Regions from separate parts of the Telluria sp. PB2R4 genome, predicted to be linked through region 1. Evidence: predicted binding sites of a transcription regulator. Region 1 holds the regulator's gene; each other region holds the start of a gene.
What was found. The regulator sigma-54, encoded in region 1, starts transcription at its own class of promoters, with help from an activator protein. The targets are predictions, from matches to a motif close to TGGCANGNAANCTGCTTT.
Positions count from the first base shown of each region.

Region 2: AC56LU_RS20580 (CmpA/NrtA family ABC transporter substrate-binding protein) is a predicted target of sigma-54. The motif match lies at 3,273-3,290, and genes of this name have one in related genera.
Region 3: AC56LU_RS20875 (TorF family putative porin) is a predicted target of sigma-54. The motif match lies at 3,327-3,344, and genes of this name have one in related genera.

Region 1 covers NZ_JCASIC010000003.1:17,101-22,797, reverse strand. Annotated here, with positions in the region: gene lptC (LPS export ABC transporter periplasmic protein LptC) at 1-596, shown strand, start outside; gene lptA (lipopolysaccharide transport periplasmic protein LptA) at 630-1,187, shown strand; gene lptB (LPS export ABC transporter ATP-binding protein) at 1,184-1,966, shown strand; gene AC56LU_RS06210 (RNA polymerase factor sigma-54) at 1,966-3,444, shown strand; gene hpf (ribosome hibernation-promoting factor, HPF/YfiA family) at 3,503-3,856, shown strand; gene AC56LU_RS06200 (enoyl-CoA hydratase/isomerase family protein) at 3,997-5,082, shown strand; gene rapZ (RNase adapter RapZ) at 5,233-5,697, opposite strand, start outside.
Region 2 covers NZ_JCASIC010000014.1:115,518-121,214, forward strand. Annotated here, with positions in the region: gene AC56LU_RS20565 (L-cystine transporter) at 1-557, opposite strand, end outside; gene AC56LU_RS20570 (methyl-accepting chemotaxis protein) at 834-2,552, shown strand; gene AC56LU_RS20575 (hypothetical protein) at 2,625-2,807, opposite strand; gene AC56LU_RS20580 (CmpA/NrtA family ABC transporter substrate-binding protein) at 3,432-4,715, shown strand; gene ntrB (nitrate ABC transporter permease) at 4,745-5,671, shown strand; gene AC56LU_RS20590 (ABC transporter ATP-binding protein) at 5,685-5,697, shown strand, end outside.
Region 3 covers NZ_JCASIC010000015.1:11,952-17,648, forward strand. Annotated here, with positions in the region: gene AC56LU_RS20860 (hypothetical protein) at 1-245, shown strand, start outside; gene AC56LU_RS20865 (adenosylcobalamin-dependent ribonucleoside-diphosphate reductase) at 267-2,762, opposite strand; partial or broken gene AC56LU_RS20870 (accessory factor UbiK family protein) at 2,910-3,143, opposite strand; gene AC56LU_RS20875 (TorF family putative porin) at 3,454-4,188, shown strand; gene glnK (P-II family nitrogen regulator) at 4,207-4,545, shown strand; gene amt (ammonium transporter) at 4,556-5,697, shown strand, end outside.

The DNA.
Region 1 (5,697 bases):
CCTATAAACGCACCGCCCACCGCTGGAAGCTCCTGACGATCATGATGATCGCGGCCTTCTGCGCATTCGGCAGCTTCTGGGTGGTGCAGCTGATGGAAAGCGAAGACGACAGCGCGCGACTCGGCGGGCCGCAGGACGAACCCGACTACATCGTCGAGAATTTCTCGTTCGTGCGCATGACCGAAGCGGGCAAGCCGAGCTACGTGGTGTCGGGCAAGCGCCTGGCGCATACGCCGCTGGGCGACGTGTCCCATGTCGAACAGCCGGTGATGGAGAGCATGACGCCCGGCCGTCCGCGTATGACCATCGTCGCAAAACGCGCCCAGATCTACCACGAGGAACACCGCGTCGAACTGCTCGGCAACGTCGACATCCAGCGTCCGGCCACGCCGACCAGCGAAGCGCTGCGCATGCAGACCCAGGCGCTCACCGTGCTGCCCGACGAAGAAATCCTCAAGACCGACAAGGCGATCGAGATGCGGCTCGGTTCCGCGACCGTGACCGGCACCGGCATGGTCGCCAACAACGCGACCCAGAAGCTGCATCTCGCCAGCCGCGGCCAGATCGTTTATCCGCCACGCCAGCGTCCCCAATAAGCGGCAGCAACAAGCCAACCCAGGACAAGCAACATGAAAAAAATTATCGCAGCCGTATTCCTCAGCCTGGCCGCCTTCGGCGCCTCGGCGGAGCGTGCCGATTCGCTCAAGCAGGCCGTGGTCCAATTCGACTCGCTCGACGTGGACGAGGTCACCCAGACCCGCGTCCTGACCGGCAACGTCGTGCTCACGCGCGGCACGCTGGTGCTGAAATCCGACCGCGCCCTGTTGAAGGAAACGCCGGAAGGCTTCATGAGCGTGACCCTCACCGCCAACAACGGCAAGACCGCCACCTTCCGCCAGAAGCGCGACGGCGGTCCCGACCTGTGGGTCGAGGGCCAGGCCCAGCGCATCGAGTATGACGAGCGCGCCGAGCTGGTGAAGCTGTTCACCGCCGCCGAGGTGCGCGAGCTGGAGGGCGGGCGCATGACCAACGAGATCAAGGGCCCGTTCATCTCCTACGACAACCGGCGCGAAGTCGCGCAGGTGCGCAACGACGCCAGCGGCGCCAGCAAGGTGGGCGGCGGCCGCGGCACCCTGATCATCGCGCCGCGCCGGACCACGGCGCCAGCAGAGGGCGCCAAGCAATGACGGCAGCCATGAACGGCGCCTTCGCCACCGCGCGCGAAGGCTGCAGCACCCTGATCGTCAAGGGCCTGCAGAAGAGCTACGGCAAGCGCCTGGTGGTGCGCGACGTGTCGCTGCAGGTGGAATGCGGCGAAGTGGTCGGCCTGCTCGGCCCCAACGGCGCCGGCAAGACCACCTCGTTCTACATGATCGTCGGCCTGGTGCCCTCGGACGCCGGCACCATCGACATCAACGGCACCGACATTTCAAGCCTGCCGATCCACCGCCGCGCGGTACTGGGCCTCTCGTACCTGCCTCAGGAAGCCTCGGTGTTCCGCAAGCTGACGGTGGAAGAGAACATCCGCGCCGTGCTCGAGCTGCAGCGGGTGGACGGCAAGGCGCTCACCAAGGACCAGATCAACGAACGCCTCGACACCCTGCTGGCGGAACTGCAGATCGAGAAGCTGCGCGAGAACCCGGCGCTGTCGCTGTCGGGCGGCGAACGGCGCCGCGTCGAGATCGCGCGCGCGCTCGCGACCAACCCGCGCTTCGTGCTGCTGGACGAACCGTTCGCGGGCGTCGATCCGATCGCCGTCATCGAGATCCAGCGCATCGTGCGCTTCCTGAAGGAGCGCAACATCGGGGTCCTGATCACCGACCACAACGTGCGCGAGACGCTCGGGATCTGCGACCGCGCCTACATCATCAACCAGGGCGCGGTGCTGGCCTCGGGACGGCCCGACGACATCATCGCCAACGAATCCGTGCGGCGCGTCTACCTCGGCGAACACTTCAGGATGTAATGAAACAGTCACTGCAGCTCCGCACCTCGCAGCACCTGGCGCTCACGCCGCAGCTGCAGCAGTCGATCCGCCTGCTGCAGCTGTCCACGCTCGAACTGCACCAGGAGATCGAGCAGATCCTGCACGACAACCCGCTGCTCGAACGTCTCGACGATCCGCTCGACCGCTCGGTGCGGCTGCTGGCCGACGGCGCCATCAATGCGGCGCCGCCGAATGGCGACGCGCCGGCCGCGGCGCCGGCACCGGAGGGCGCGGACGGCCCCAAGGCGGAGGCGGAGGGCGGGGATGACGGCGGCGACCACGGCGAACGTGGCGAGGGCGATACCGACTGGGGCGGCGAAGGCGGCGGCGCGCGCAGCGGCGACGACGAGGACGGACGCCCGCAGCTCGAAGCCGACAGCGTCACGCTGCGCGAGCACCTGGCCGAGCAGATCCGCCTGACCGGCTGCAGCGTGCGCGACCGCGTGCTGGCCGAGCTGGTGATCGATGCGCTCGACGACAACGGCTACCTCGAAGAGCCGCTCGACGACATCCATGCGCGGCTGCCGGAAGAACTCGAGATCGAGATGGACGAACTGCGCTGCGCGCTGGCGCTGGTGCAGAGCCTGGACCCGGTGGGCGTGGGTGCGCGCAGCGCGGCCGAATGCCTGGCGCTGCAGATCCGCCGCATGCCGGGCGTGCCGATGGTGACGCGGCGCCTGGCCCTGAAGATCGTCGAAGGCTACCTGGCCTGGTTCGCCCAGCGCGAATACACCAAGCTGAAGAAGGCGCTCGACTGCGACGACGAAGACCTGCGCGAAGTGCAGGCCGTGGTCCGCCAGTGCAATCCGCATCCCGGCGCGGCCTTCGGCTCGGGCGTGTCCGACTACGTGGTGCCGGACGTGATCGTCCGGCGCGCCAAGAGCGGCTGGGCCGTCACCCTGAACCCGGACGTGATGCCGAAACTGCGTGTGAACTCGCTGTACGCCAACCTGCTCAAGCAGGGCAAGAGCGAAAGCCAGATGGGCGCGCAGCTGCAGGAAGCCAAGTGGCTCATCAAGAACATGCGCCAGCGTTTCGATACGATCCTGCGTGTTGCCGAGGCAATTGTGGAGCGCCAGCGCAACTTTTTCAGCCACGGCGCGGTTGCCATGCGCCCTCTTGTCTTACGCGAGATAGCTGATACACTAGGCCTACACGAGAGCACAATCTCGCGTGTAACCACTCAGAAATACATGCTGACCCCGCACGGCATGTTTGAGCTGAAATACTTCTTCGGAAGTCACGTCGCCACCGAAGCGGGGGGAGAAGCCTCCTCGACGGCGATCCGCGCACTCATTGCGCAATTGACAGGAGCAGAAGACCCTAGGAACCCTCTATCCGACAGCAAGATCGCGGAGATGCTCGGGGAACAAGGTATGGTCATTGCGCGCCGCACGGTTGCAAAATACCGCGAAGCGCTCAAGATTCCGCCCGTCAGCCTCCGCAAATCCCTGTAAAGCCACTGCCCACTCTCACCTTGTGGCGCGGGCAGGGCACCTTCCCTAAGGAGTGTGTATGAACCTCACAATCAGCGGCCACCATCTCGAAGTTACCCCCGCCATCCGTGAATACGTTCAGAATAAGCTCGAGCGCATCACCCGTCATTTCGACCACGTCATCGATACCCACGTGTTCCTTGCGATCGACAACCTCACCGAAAAAGAAAAAAGACAGAAAGCGGAGATCAACCTACAGGTATCCGGCAAGATTCTGCACGTGGCCAGTGCCGCGCAGGATCTGTATGCGGCGATTGATACCCTGATGGACAGGCTGGACAGACAGGTTCTAAAGCACAAATCCATGCTACAAGACCATAACCACGTGGCGCACAAGCGCCTTCCGGACATCGGAGAAGCCGCTGCCGCGTAACGACGGGTAGCCGCACATCAAGCAAGGGCGTCTGAGGGGACGCCCTTTTTGCTTTTGTACACGCTTGTTACTTTTCCCGGCTTCCGTATTTGTACAAATGTTCTGTAGAATGCATGTCTTTTCGATCATAGAAGACCGTCATGACCGATACCGTCCTGACCCGCGTTGCCAATCGCACCGGCGTCATCACGCTCGACCGGCCGAAAGCCCTGAATTCTCTCTCGCTCGACATGGTGCGCGCGCTCACCGCGACCCTGTTGCAGTGGAAGGATGACGCGGGCATCGACGCGGTGGTCATCACCAGCAGCAGCGAGAAGGCCCTGTGCGCGGGCGGCGACATCCGCTTTTTCCACGAGGTAGGCCAGGCCAGCCCGATGGGCGGCAGCGCGCTGCTGGAAGACTTCTTCACCGAAGAATACGCACTGAACCACCTGATCCACTTTTATCCGAAGCCCTACATCGCGGTGATGGACGGCGTGGTGATGGGCGGCGGCATGGGTATCGCCCAGGGCGGCCCTGGCTGCGGCCTGCGCATCGTCACCGAACGCACGAAAATGGCGATGCCCGAGGTGAACATTGGCTTGTTCCCGGACGTCGGCGGCAGCCACTTCCTGTCGCACGCGCCGGGCCAGCTGGGACAATACCTGGGCCTGACCGGCCTGACGATCGGCGCGACCGATGCGCTCTACGTGGGGCTGGCCGACGTGTTCGTGCCGGGCGACCAGCTGGGCGGATTGATGGCGCTGGTGGAATCGACGGCCGGCGCGCAGTTGCCGGCGGCGATACGGAACTACGCCGCGCAGTTTGCCGCTCGCATCGGACCGAGTGAGCTGCAGGCGCAGCGCGCCGTGATCGATGCGCACTTCGGCGCCGCTACGGTGGGCGCGATCATGGCCTCGCTCGGGCGCGACGAGAACCCGTTCGCGCAAAAGGCGTTGAAGGCAATGCGCCAGCGTTCGCCCCTGATGATGTGCGTAACGCGCGAACTCCTGCAACGCGGCGCGGCGCTGGATGTGGCGGACTGCCTGCGCATGGAGCGCAACCTGGTGCGCCGCAATTTCGAGCACGGCGAAGTGCTGGAAGGCGTGCGGGCGCTGGTGATCGACAAGGACAATACGCCGAAGTGGAATCCGGCGACGCTCGACGAGGTGAAGCCGGAGATGGTGGCGCGGTTCTTCGAGCCGGTGTGGCCGGAGCATGCGCACCCGCTGCGGCATCTGACCTGATACTGATACCGGTTTTCCGTAGGGTGGGCGGCTCCCCCGCCCACGCGGTGATAGTTAACGGTGGATCAGCCGAGCCGGCAGATCAAATGTTAGTTGAACGCGCGGGCGGGAGACCCGCCCACCCTACGATGATCGACGGCGCACGCCGTATCAGACAGCCGCGTGCTTCGGCTGCTCCCGATGCCGAACGATCACCCGTTCGGTCTGCCCGAAATACGCCCCCAGCCGCTCCGCCATGTACACCGAGCGGTGCTGCCCGCCGGTGCAGCCTACCGCCACCGTCAGGTAGGAACGGTTATCCGTCTTGAACGAGGGCAGCCACTTCGCGACGAAAGCGCGGATATCTTCCAGCATCTCCACGGCGCTCGGCTGGGCGTCGAGGAAGGCGATCACCGGGCCGTCCTTGCCGGTGAGCGGGCGCAGCGCCAGGTCGTAATACGGGTTCGGAATCGCGCGCACGTCGAACACGAAGTCGGCGTCCAGCGGCACGCCGACCTTGAACGCGAAGGATTCGAAGAACAGGGTCAGCGGCGCCTGCTCGATGTCGGCCAGTTCCTTGACCCAGGCGCGCAGCTTGTTGGCCGAGAGTTCCGAGGTGTCGATCACGTGGCCGAG
Region 2 (5,697 bases), on a different contig from region 1:
GTCGAGGTCTTGCGGGCGCCGGTCATGTCCAGGAAGGGATTGGCCGGGATGAATGACAGCAGCATGCCCGGGAGCGAAATCTCTTTCGCCGCCGCCAGGTTGCCCTGCAGGTATTCGCCGCGTGCGATTTCCGCCGTGGAGGCGGTCAGGCCGGCCGCGCTCAGGCCGAACAGCTTGGCCATCAGGATGCCGATCGTGGCCGCCACGATGGTGGTGGCGATCAGGATGCCGATCGTCAGCGTGCTGATGGTGCCGAGCGAGGACGCATTGCGCAGCTTGAGGATGGCCTGCACGATCGACACCATGATCAGCGGGATCACGATCATCTGCAGCAGCTTGACGTAGCCGCTGCCGACCACGTCCAGCCAGGCGTTGGTGGCGGCGATGTCGGATGAGCCGGCGCCGTACACGGCCTGCATGGCCGCGCCCAGCAGCACGCCGAGGCCGAGGCCGGTGAATACGCGCTTGGTGAAGGAGACGTGGTTTGCCTGCAGGCGATACAGCAGCACGCACACCAGCAGGGCGACGACCAGGTTGATCAAGACAGGAACATTCATCGGAGCCTTTGCAAGGCAGCTCATGCGCTGCGGAAATCAATCGCAGCATTCTATAGGCAAACTGGCATCGCCGCCGAGTTCGCCCGAATGCGGGGCCTGGACTTCCCGTGTTGTCGCACCGACCATGGACGATGCAGCCATGCCTAGCCTGTGTCGCGGACTTACGACGCAGTGCAGCAAATCATGCAGTTGGTGCTGCAAATATGTAAAGCACATGGCAACATATTTCCATGATTCAATTTCTTTAAATATACGTCTGATCGGATCGTGTTCATCATGTTTAGCCATCTCACCATCAAGACCCGCCTCATCTTTGTTATCGTTTTCCTGTCCATCGAACTGATTGCCGGCGCCGTCATCGGCATCTACAACCTCGGCGCCGCCAACGCCAGGCTGAAGCAGATGCATGACGATCGCGTGGTCCCGATCGGCCAGCTCAGCCGCGTGATGCAGCTGATTACAACGAACCAGCTGCTGGTGGGCAAGGCTGCAGATGCAACCACCAAGGAACAGCGCGACGTCTTCCTGGCCCAGCTCGACGCCAATGTCGCCGAGGCGACCGCCACCTGGAAAGCGTACGAGCAGACCAGGCTGACGGCTGAAGAAGCCACGCTGGTGGCAAAGTTCGTCGAGGCCCGCAAAGCCTTTTTGGCACATGGCCTGATGCCGGCGGTGACGGCGGCGCGGGCCGGCGACGGCAGCCTCGCCAGCGAGCTGGTGACCGGAGAAGTGGCGCGGCGCTTCCAGCCCGTGAGCGAGCTCGGTACCCAGCTGCTCGCGCTGCAGCAGCGCGTGGCCAAGGAGGAGTACGTCGAGTCGCAGCAGGCCTACGACATCGTGCGCCTGGTCTGCCTGGCCGGCCTCGTGTTCGGCCTGGTGATGGCGGCCGTGGTCGGCTGGATGCTGGTACGCGCGATCGTGCGTCCGATCGAGCGGGCCGTGCAGATCGCCGGCGCGGTGGCGGCGGGCGACCTGAGCCAGAAGATCGAGGTGAGCTCGCACGACGAAACCGGTCGCCTGCTGCAAGCCCTGAAGGACATGAACACGTCCCTGGTGGGGATCGTCACCCGCGTGCGCGGCGGTACCGATACCATCGCCACCGCATCCGGCCAGATTGCCGCCGGCAACCTCGACCTGTCGACACGCACCGAGCAGCAGGCCGGTTCGCTGGAAGAGACGGCATCGTCGATGGAAGAGCTGACCTCGACCGTCAAGCAGAACGCCGACAACGCACGCCAGGCCAATGCGCTGGCGACCTCGGCCCGGCAGGTGGCGGGCAAGGGCGGCGAAGTGGTCGAGCAGGTGGTGCGCACCATGGGCGCGATCAACGGTTCGGCGACCCGCATCGTCGACATCATCTCGGTCATCGACGGCATCGCCTTCCAGACCAATATCCTGGCGCTGAACGCGGCAGTCGAGGCCGCGCGTGCTGGCGAGCAGGGCCGCGGATTCGCGGTGGTGGCGAGCGAAGTGCGCAACCTGGCACAGCGCAGCGCGGCGGCGGCCAAGGAGATCAAGGCGCTGATCGATGATTCGGTCGAGAAAGTGCAGCATGGTTCTGCGCTGGTCGACCAGGCCGGCGCGACGATGGCGGAGATCGTGCAGAGCGTGGGCCGCGTGACTGACATCATGGCCGAGATCAGCGCCGCCAGCCAGGAGCAGACCGCCGGCATCGAGCAGATCAACCAGGCCGTGCTGGAGATGGACCATGTGACCCAGCAGAACGCCGCGCTGGTCGAGGAAGCCTCGGCGGCGGCGCAGTCGCTGCAGCAGGAGGCGGCCGAACTGGCGCAGGCGGTCGGCATCTTCCGGCTCGATACGCAGGCCGCAGGGGCGCCGAAGGCGGGCGTGGTGCGGGCGCCGGCCGCGGCTGCGCGTCCGGCCAGGGCCCCGGCGCCGGCGCGCAACGAGGCGAAGGCGGTCGCACCGAAGCCGGCCCGCAAGGCCGCGCAGGGGACGGCAGCGGTAGCGACCGAGGGCTGGGAAGCGTTCTAAAGCGAAGCGGCGGCCACCGGGGCCGCCGCTTCGCAAACATCGTCTATGAGGCAGCGGGCTGGCAGGCGCGACTTACTCGAGGGTGACGAGGAGGGCTGCCGCGCCCACGCAGAGGCCGACAGCCACGCCGATGCGCTGGCGCAGGCGGCGGCTGTTCGACACGATGCCTTTGGCAAAGGTGCGCTTCGGCGCTTTCGGGTTACTGCGGTCCACGGTACTGGGGTGGATGCGTGGATGCGAGTGCTCGGTGTACATTGCTTTTCCTTTTACCGTCTCCACCAGAGACTGGCGTTCAAATAAGTGAATGGCGTTTGCTGGCGCGTTTGCTGACAGATATTCCAACTGAAACGCGTCGAATGTTGTCTATTTTACATGCTTGCTCAGCGAATACAAGGGCGCACACAATTCCTTACGATTTCAGGGTGTTGCCTCCAATAAACAATATGTTCCCATCCCCGGTCAATGTCAAGCGAATGCGCTGGAACGTAGGTTGTAACCAACAGTAGGGTCCGTAGCTGGAATTGATATGACCGCTGAGATCGTGACAAGTTCTCAACATGATACAAAAAGTTCGCGAATCTTAATTTTTTTGAATCGTTTCGCCGCCGCTCGGTGTTGGCTGTCCAAAATGATGCGGTGCACAGTCACCGTGCAGTTTTTGCGCTATCGCATAGTGCACCGGCCGTCACGCCGAACCAGCGTTCATTCTGCAACGGGATCTGGCATGGACCTTGCATATTGACATTGGCGTAATGGAGCGCACGCGAGTCCTGCCAGCGCCGGCAGGGCCCCACCAAGACAACGACGTCTATCCTGACATGCACTTATTCATGTCCGGGTACGCGTCATTTTTTTTGCCTGATTACATTAAGGATCGCGATGAAATATCGGAAACTCGAAACGAAGAGCGCCACGCCACAAGGTGCCGACGGGGTGAATGTCACGCGCAGGAACTTCATGCAGGGCGCAAGCCTGGCGGCGGGCGCAGGCCTGCTGGGTCTGGCAACGGGTGGGGCGTGGGCGGCCGGGTCGGACAAGCCGGAAAAGGAAGAAATCAGGATCGGTTTCATTCCGCTGACCGATTGCGCCTCGGTCGTGATGGCCTCGGTGCTGGGCCTCGACAAGAAGTACGGCGTGAAATTTGTACTGAGCAAGGAAGCTTCCTGGGCCGGCGTGCGCGACAAGCTGGCCAACGGCGAGCTGGACGCCGCCCATGTGTTATATGGATTGCTGTACGGCGTCCAGATGGGCATCGGCGGCCAGAAGAAGGACATGGCGGTGCTGATGGGCCTGAACAACAACGGCCAGGCGATCACGCTGTCCAGTCAGCTCGCCGCGAAAGGCGCGGTCGACGGTCCGTCGCTGGCAAAGCTGATGCGCACGGAGAAACGCGACTACACCTTCGCCCAGACCTTCCCGACCGGCACCCACGCCATGTGGCTGTATTACTGGCTGGCCGCCAACGGCATCAATCCGATGAAGGACGCCAAGGTCATCACCGTGCCGCCGCCGCAGATGGTGGCCAACATGCGGGTCGGGAACATGGACGGCTTCTGCGTGGGCGAGCCCTGGGGCCACCGCGCCATCATGGACAAGGTCGGGATCACCGCCATCACCACCCAGGACATCTGGCGCGACCATCCCGAGAAAGTACTGGGCAGCACGCGCGACTTCGCCACGAAGCACCCGAACACCTGCCGCGCCATGATGGCCGCCATCCTGGAAGCCGGCAAATGGATCGATGCCTCGCTGGCCAACAAGAACCGCATGGCCGAGGTCATCGCCGCCAAGTCCTACGTCAACACCAGCAAGGATGCGATCGACCAGCGCATCCTGGGCCGCTACCAGAACGGTCTCGGCAAGACCTGGGACGACGCCAACCACATGAAGTTCTACAACGATGGCCTGGTCAATTTCCCCTACCTGTCGGACGGCATGTGGTTCATGACCCAACACCGCCGCTGGGGCCTGCTGAAGGACGACCCGGACTACCTGGCCGTCGCTTCAAGCGTGAACCAGGTCAAGCTGTACACGGAAGCCGCCACCATGACCCGGACCCCGGTCCCGAAAAGCCCGCTGCGCACTTCAAAACTGATGGACGGCACGGTCTGGGACGGCAGGAATCCGAAAGCCTACGCGGCCTCGTTCAAGGTCAAGGTCTGAATTTTCACGTCGATTGAAAAGGAACTGCCATGAGCGCCATCCTGAGATCCATCCGCAATGACTTGCCGGCAGCAGCAGCGGCGACGCCCAGTCCCGACGCCATGGCAGTTCCGGCGCGTCCACCAGCCCGGCGCAAGCCCGCGGCCGCGGCCGGAGCCGTGCGGCGGGGCACGCCGCACTTTGCCAGGGCGGTGCGGCTGCTGCTGCCGCCGCTGGCCGGCATCGCGCTGGTGGTGCTGGCCTGGCACATCATCGCCAGCCGCAACAGCGCTTTCCCGACGCCGCAGGCGACCCTGCAGGCGGCGCTGGTCCTGTTCGCCGATCCGTTCCATTACACCGGCCCGAACGACCAGGGCATCGGCTGGAACGTGCTCGCGTCGCTGAAGCGGGTGGCGCTGGGCTTCGGCCTGGCCGCGCTGGTCGGCATCCCGCTCGGCTTCCTGATCGGACGGGTGCGCTTTGCCGGCGCCATGTTCGCACCGATCGTCAGCCTGCTCAAGCCGGTATCGCCGCTGGCCTGGCTGCCGATCGGCCTGCTGGTGTTCAAGTCGGCCGACCCGGCTGCGATCTGGTCGATCTTCATCTGCTCGATCTGGCCGATGGTCATCAACACCGCGGTCGGCGTGCAGCGCGTGCCGCAGGATTACATGAACGTGGCGCGGGTACTGAACCTGTCCGAATGGAAGGTGTTGACCAAGATCCTGCTGCCCTCGGCCTTGCCCTACATCCTGACCGGCGTGCGCCTCGCGATCGGCACCGCCTGGCTGGTCATCGTGGCGGCGGAAATGCTGACCGGCGGTGTCGGCATCGGCTTCTGGGTGTGGGACGAGTGGAACAACCTGAACGTCGCGCACATCATCATCGCCATCGTCATCATCGGCGTGGTCGGCCTGCTGCTCGAGCAGGGGCTGGTGGCCCTGGCGCGTGCACTGACCCACGAACAAGTAGCCAACTGAAGGAGGCACGATCATGGACAATCCAA
Region 3 (5,697 bases), on a different contig from region 1:
TGATCGGCGCCCTTGCTCCGGAATCAGCCCACAAGTTCATTCCCGCCGAGGTCCTCTCCACGATGACGCCAACCGAGCGCGAGACGGCCATCCGTCATGTCGCCGCGGTCCATGCGAAGCACGCCAGTTCGGTGCAAGCGGAAGCGTCCAGGGTCATCGCCGGCCAGGACGCATGGCGCAAGGCAGTGCAGCGCTACCTCGACGATTACCACGAGCGGGTCATCGTCTCGCGCAGCGACCACTAAGGACGCCCCGCTACGCGGGACTCAGCCGCATTCCCCCACGTAGTGGCACTCGTCGCAGCGGGTGCAGCCGTCGACCTTGCGCAGCGCGCGGGCGCCGCATTCCGGGCACCTGGCGCCGCTGACGGCGGGCAGGGCGCCGGACACGGTGGGGGGCTGCGGCTCGGTATCAGGCGCGACGCGGTCGGCGCGCTCATTGAAACGTTCCTGGAAGCGGCGCGCGAGCTCCGGCACCGGCAACCCGTTACCCCAGGCATCGAGGAAACCGCGCCGTATCAGCACCCGCTGCAGCATGAAGGCGATGGCCGCCACTTCCGAATCGTGGAACACCGGCACCTGGGTGCCGTCCTCGCGCGTCAGGTAACCGCAGCGCACCGGGCCTTTTTCCCACACCACGTCGCGCATGTCGGCCAGCGCCCGCGCAATCGGGCCGCCGGCGCGCGCCACCATCGACAGCAGGCGCATCGAGGCGCTGATCCACTGCTGCCCGCCGGTGCGCTGGTTCGAGGGCATGAAGAATTCGAAGGGGCGCTCGACCGTGACCTTCTTGCCGTCGTGGATGCCCTCGGCGCGGATGAAGCTGACGGTGAGGTAGGCGGTCTTGCGGCCTTCCTGGGTCGCATACTCGATCTTGGAGGTGACCGATTCCAGTTCGCCCAGCGGACGGCGCTCGAAGCGCTTGCGCAGCGGGTCGTCGTCCGGCGCCAATGAGAATGACGCCGAGGGCTCCGTGGCCGAGGGCTCCGTGCCGGTGGACAGCACGCTGCCCAGCACCGTGTTCGGCCGGTAGGTCGCCAGCCCCTTCAGGCCCGCATGCCAGGCCTGGCTGTACAGCTCGCGGAAGTCGTCGAAAGGATAGTCTTCCGGCACGTTGACGGTCTTCGAAATCGCGGTGTCCACGAGTGGCTGCACCGCCTGCACCATGCGCAGGTGGTCGATCGCGCGCATCTCGAGCGCGGTGACGAATTGCGGCGGCAGCGCTGACATGTCATGCCCCATCTGGCGGTACAGGCGCCAGGCGTGGTCTTCCACGTCGTAGCTGCGCATCGCCCCGTCCGGCATGCGTTTCTTGCGCTGGTAGGTCCAGGAATAGGGCGGCTCGATGCCGTTCGAGGCATTGTCGGCGAAGGCCAGCGAGATGGTGCCGGTCGGCGCGATCGACAGCAGGTGCGAGTTGCGGATGCCGTGCACGCGGACCGCTTCGCGCAGCCACTCCGGCAGGCGCCCGACAAACTGGCCGCGCAGGTACTTGTCGGCGTCGAACAGCGGGAACGGTCCCTTTTCCACTGCCAGCTCGACCGAGGTGGCATAGGCTGCATCGCGCAGCGTCTCGGCGATGCGCGTCGCCATGGCCCGGCCGGCGTCGGAATCGTAGCGCAGCCCCAGCATGACCAGGGCGCTGCCCAGGCCCAGGAAGCCAAGGCCGATGCGGCGCTTGGCCTGCGACTCCGCAAGCTGCTGCGGCAGCGGCCATTCGGTGGCGTCCAGCACCAGGTCGAGCATGCGCACGCCCACTGCGGCGACCTCGCACATGCGCTCGAAATCGAATTGCGGGCTGGCGCCGAACGGATCAAGCACGAAGGCGGTGAGGTTGACCGAACCCAGGTCGCAGCAGCCGTAGCCGGGCAGGGGCTGCTCGCCGCAGGGATTGGTGGCGCGCAGTTCTTCCGCATACCAGAGGTTGTTTTCAAGATTCATGCGGTCGACAAACAGCACGCCCGGCTCGGCGTGATCGTAGGTCGAGGCGATGATCTTGTCCCACAGCGCGCGCGCGCGGACCTGGCGGTAGACCCAGCGGCCATCTTCACGGCGGACCGCGCCGGCGGCATCCTCCTCGCCCGGCTCGGCGCGGTGGACCAGGTCGAATATCGCGTCGCTGTCGACCGCGCGCATGAACTCGTCGGTCACGCCGACCGAGATATTGAAGTTGGTGAGCCCGCCCTCGTCCTTGGCGGCGATGAAGCGCTCGATGTCGGGGTGGTCGATGCGCAGCACGCCCATCTGGGCGCCGCGCCGGGCGCCGGCCGATTCCACCGTGCGGCACGAGGCGTCGAACACTTCCATGTAAGAGACTGGGCCGGAGGCGCGCGAGCGCGTGCCGCGGACCTTGCTGCCCATCGGGCGGATCGCGCTGAAATCGTAGCCCACGCCGCCGCCGCGGCGCATGGTCTCGGCCGATTCAAGCAGGGCAGTGTAGATGCCCGGCAGGCCGTCGTCGCTGCCGGAGATGGAATCGCCCACCGGCTGGACGAAACAGTTGATGAGGGTCGCCTGCAGGCCCAGGCCGGCGGCCGAGTTGATGCGTCCGGCGGGCACGAAGCCCTGCTCCTGGGCCCAGAGGAAGCGCGCCTCGAGTTCCGCGCGCCGGTCTGCGGGTTCGAGCGCCGCCAGGGCGCGCGCGACGCGCCGGCGTACGTCGAGGATGCCGTTTTCCTGGCCCTTGGCGTATTTCTCGCGCAGGACGTCGAGCGAGACTTCCTGCGGCGGGAGCGGGCCGGGCGGCCGGCCGATCGCGTTCATGGCGTTACCAACGCCGAGGGAGGATCAGGGCTTGTCGATGATGATGTGCGGCGCGGCCGGGTCGGTGGCGCCGGGAAGCGGGGCCCCGGCTGCGGCCGAGGCAGTCGAGGCGGCCGACGCAGCCGAAGAGGAAGATGTTCCCTGCGCGCCCAGGCGTGCTTCCAGGTCCACCACGCGCAGTTCCAGCGCTTCGAGCTTGGCGCGGGTCTTGGCCAGCACCTGGGCCTGGATGTCGAACTCTTCGCGGGTGACCAGGTCAAGCTTGGAGAAGCCCTGGGTCATCATCGCCTTGACGTTTTTCTCGATGTCCTTGGCCGGCGAGTTATCCAGCGCCTGGTTGATCTTGCCCTGGATGTCGTTGAAGAAGCTGTTCATGTCCATTTCCTTTCAGTCGGATCGCGCTGCACCACGACGGTGCGCAGTACGCCGCTTTTGGTGCGCCGCGCCGTGGCACCTGCCCGGCGCGCGGGGTTCCTGGGTTGTTCGAGTTGCAAATGGGGCGGATGGCTGACAAAAACAAGGTCTTTACGGCCTTTTGCCAACATTCCCATCACTTTTTTGAGCTGGCACGCATCCTGCTAAAGAGTTGGCAGGCGTGTAGCAAACAAGATTGTAAACCGCAACAGCCTGCGCCACGGTTCAGCCGACGAATTAGCCGATGAGCGCAGATGTTGAAAATAAGGGGAATGTCATGAAGTGCAACACTAAAGTAGCAGCAGTCAGCCTGGCCATCATGGCCTGTTCGAGCATCCCTGCCTTTGCGCAGGAAGCTGCCCCTGAGCATCAAATCAGCTACAACGCCGCCATTACCAGCGACTACCGTTACCGCGGCCTGTCGCAAACCCGGTTAGACCCGGCGCTGCAAGGCGGCGTCGACTACGTGCATGCCCCATCCGGCCTGTACGTGGGAACCTGGCTGTCCACCATCAAATGGACGAAAGATCTCGGCGGCGACGGCGATATCGAATGGGACGTCTATGGCGGCAAGCGCGGCCAGTTGGCCGAGAACGTCACGTACGACGTCGGCGGCCTGTACTACTGGTATCCGTCGAATGACCTGAACCCGCGCGCGAACACCTTCGAACTGTACGCCCGCATCGGCCTCGGGCCGGGCTACGTCAAGTATTCGCACTCGACCACCAACCTGTTCGGCACCGCCGACAGCAAGCGCAGCGGTTACCTGGACCTCGGCCTCGACCTCGACGTCTACGAAGGCTACATCCTCAACCTGCATGCCGGGCGCCAGGAAGTCAACAACAACAGCATGTACTCGTACACCGATTACAAAGTCGGGTTTACCAAGGATTTCGGCCTGGCCACGGTATCGCTGGCCTGGATCAAGGGCAACACCAAGGCCTACCGCAGCCCGGACGGCGAGAACCTGGGCAAGTCGGCAGCCGTGCTGACCGTGTCCAAAACTTTCTAAGAGTAAAGAGGCATCACCATGAAAATGATTACCGCCATCATCAAGCCCTTCAAGCTGGACGAAGTCCGTGAAGCGCTGTCGGAGATCAACGTACAGGGCATGACTGTGACCGAGGTGAAAGGCTTCGGTCGCCAGAAAGGCCACACCGAGCTGTATCGCGGCGCGGAGTACGTGGTCGATTTCCTCCCGAAGATCAAGATCGAGGCCGCGGTCGACGACGCCGTGGTCGACCAGGTGATCGACGCCATCTCGGGCGCCGCCCGCACCGGCAAGATCGGTGACGGCAAGATTTTCGTGGCCGACCTCAACCAGGTCATCCGTATCCGTACCGGCGAGACCGGCAACGAAGCACTGTAAGGGGAACCCGATGAAGATCTCAACAAAAATCCTCGCCGGCCTCTTCGCCGCCGGCCTGGCGCTGCCGGCACTCGCGGCACCCAGCATCAACAAGGGCGACACCGCCTGGATGTTCGTCTCCACGCTGCTGGTCATCATGATGGCGATTCCCGGCCTGGCGCTGTTCTACGGCGGCCTGGTGCGCGCCAAGAACATGCTGTCGGTGCTGATGCAGGTGTTCATGGTGTTCTCGCTGATCATCGTGCTGTGGTGCCTGTATGGTTACTCGCTGGCCTTCACGCAGGGCAATGCCTTCATCGGCGGCTTCGACCGCGTCTTCCTGAACGGTATCTACGATGCCGCGGCCGGCACCTTCAGCCAGGCTGGTACCTTCAGCAAGGAGACGATGATCCCCGAGTTCATCTTCGTCGCCTTCCAGGGCAGCTTCGCTGCGCTGACCTGCGCCCTGGTCGTCGGCGCCTTCGCCGAGCGCGTGCGCTTCGCGGCGGTGCTGCTGTTCTCGGTGCTGTGGTTCACCTTCGGCTACCTGCCGGTGGCCCACATGGTCTGGTTCTGGGCCGGCCCTGATGCGATCCAGGACGCCGCCACCCTGGCGACCGTCACCTCGAATGCCGGCTTCCTGTGGGGGCATGGCGCGCTCGACTTCGCCGGCGGCACCGTGGTGCACATCAACGCGGCGGTGGCCGGCCTGGTCGGGGCCTATGTGATCGGCAAGCGCATCGGCCTGGGCCGCGAATCGATGGCTCCGCACTCGCTGACCATGACCATGATCGGCGGCTCGCTGCTGTGGGTCGGCTGGTTCGGCTTCAACGCCGGTTCGGCACTGGAAGCGGGCGACGTCGCTGCGCTGGCCTTCATCAACACCCTGCTGGCGACCGCCGGTGCCGCCGTGTCGTGGATGTTCGGCGAGTGGCTCCTGAAGGGCAAGCCGTCGCTGCTGGGCGCGGTCTCCGGCGCGGTCTCGGGCCTGGTGGTGATCACCCCGGGCGCCGGCTTCGTCGGCCCGATGGGCGGCCTGCTGATGGGCCTGGTGGGTGGCGTGGTCTGCCTGTGGGGTGTGACCGGCCTGAAGCGCCTGCTGGGCGCCGACGATTCGCTCGACGTGTTCGGCGTGCACGGTGTGGGTGGGATCCTGGGTGCGCTCCTCACTGG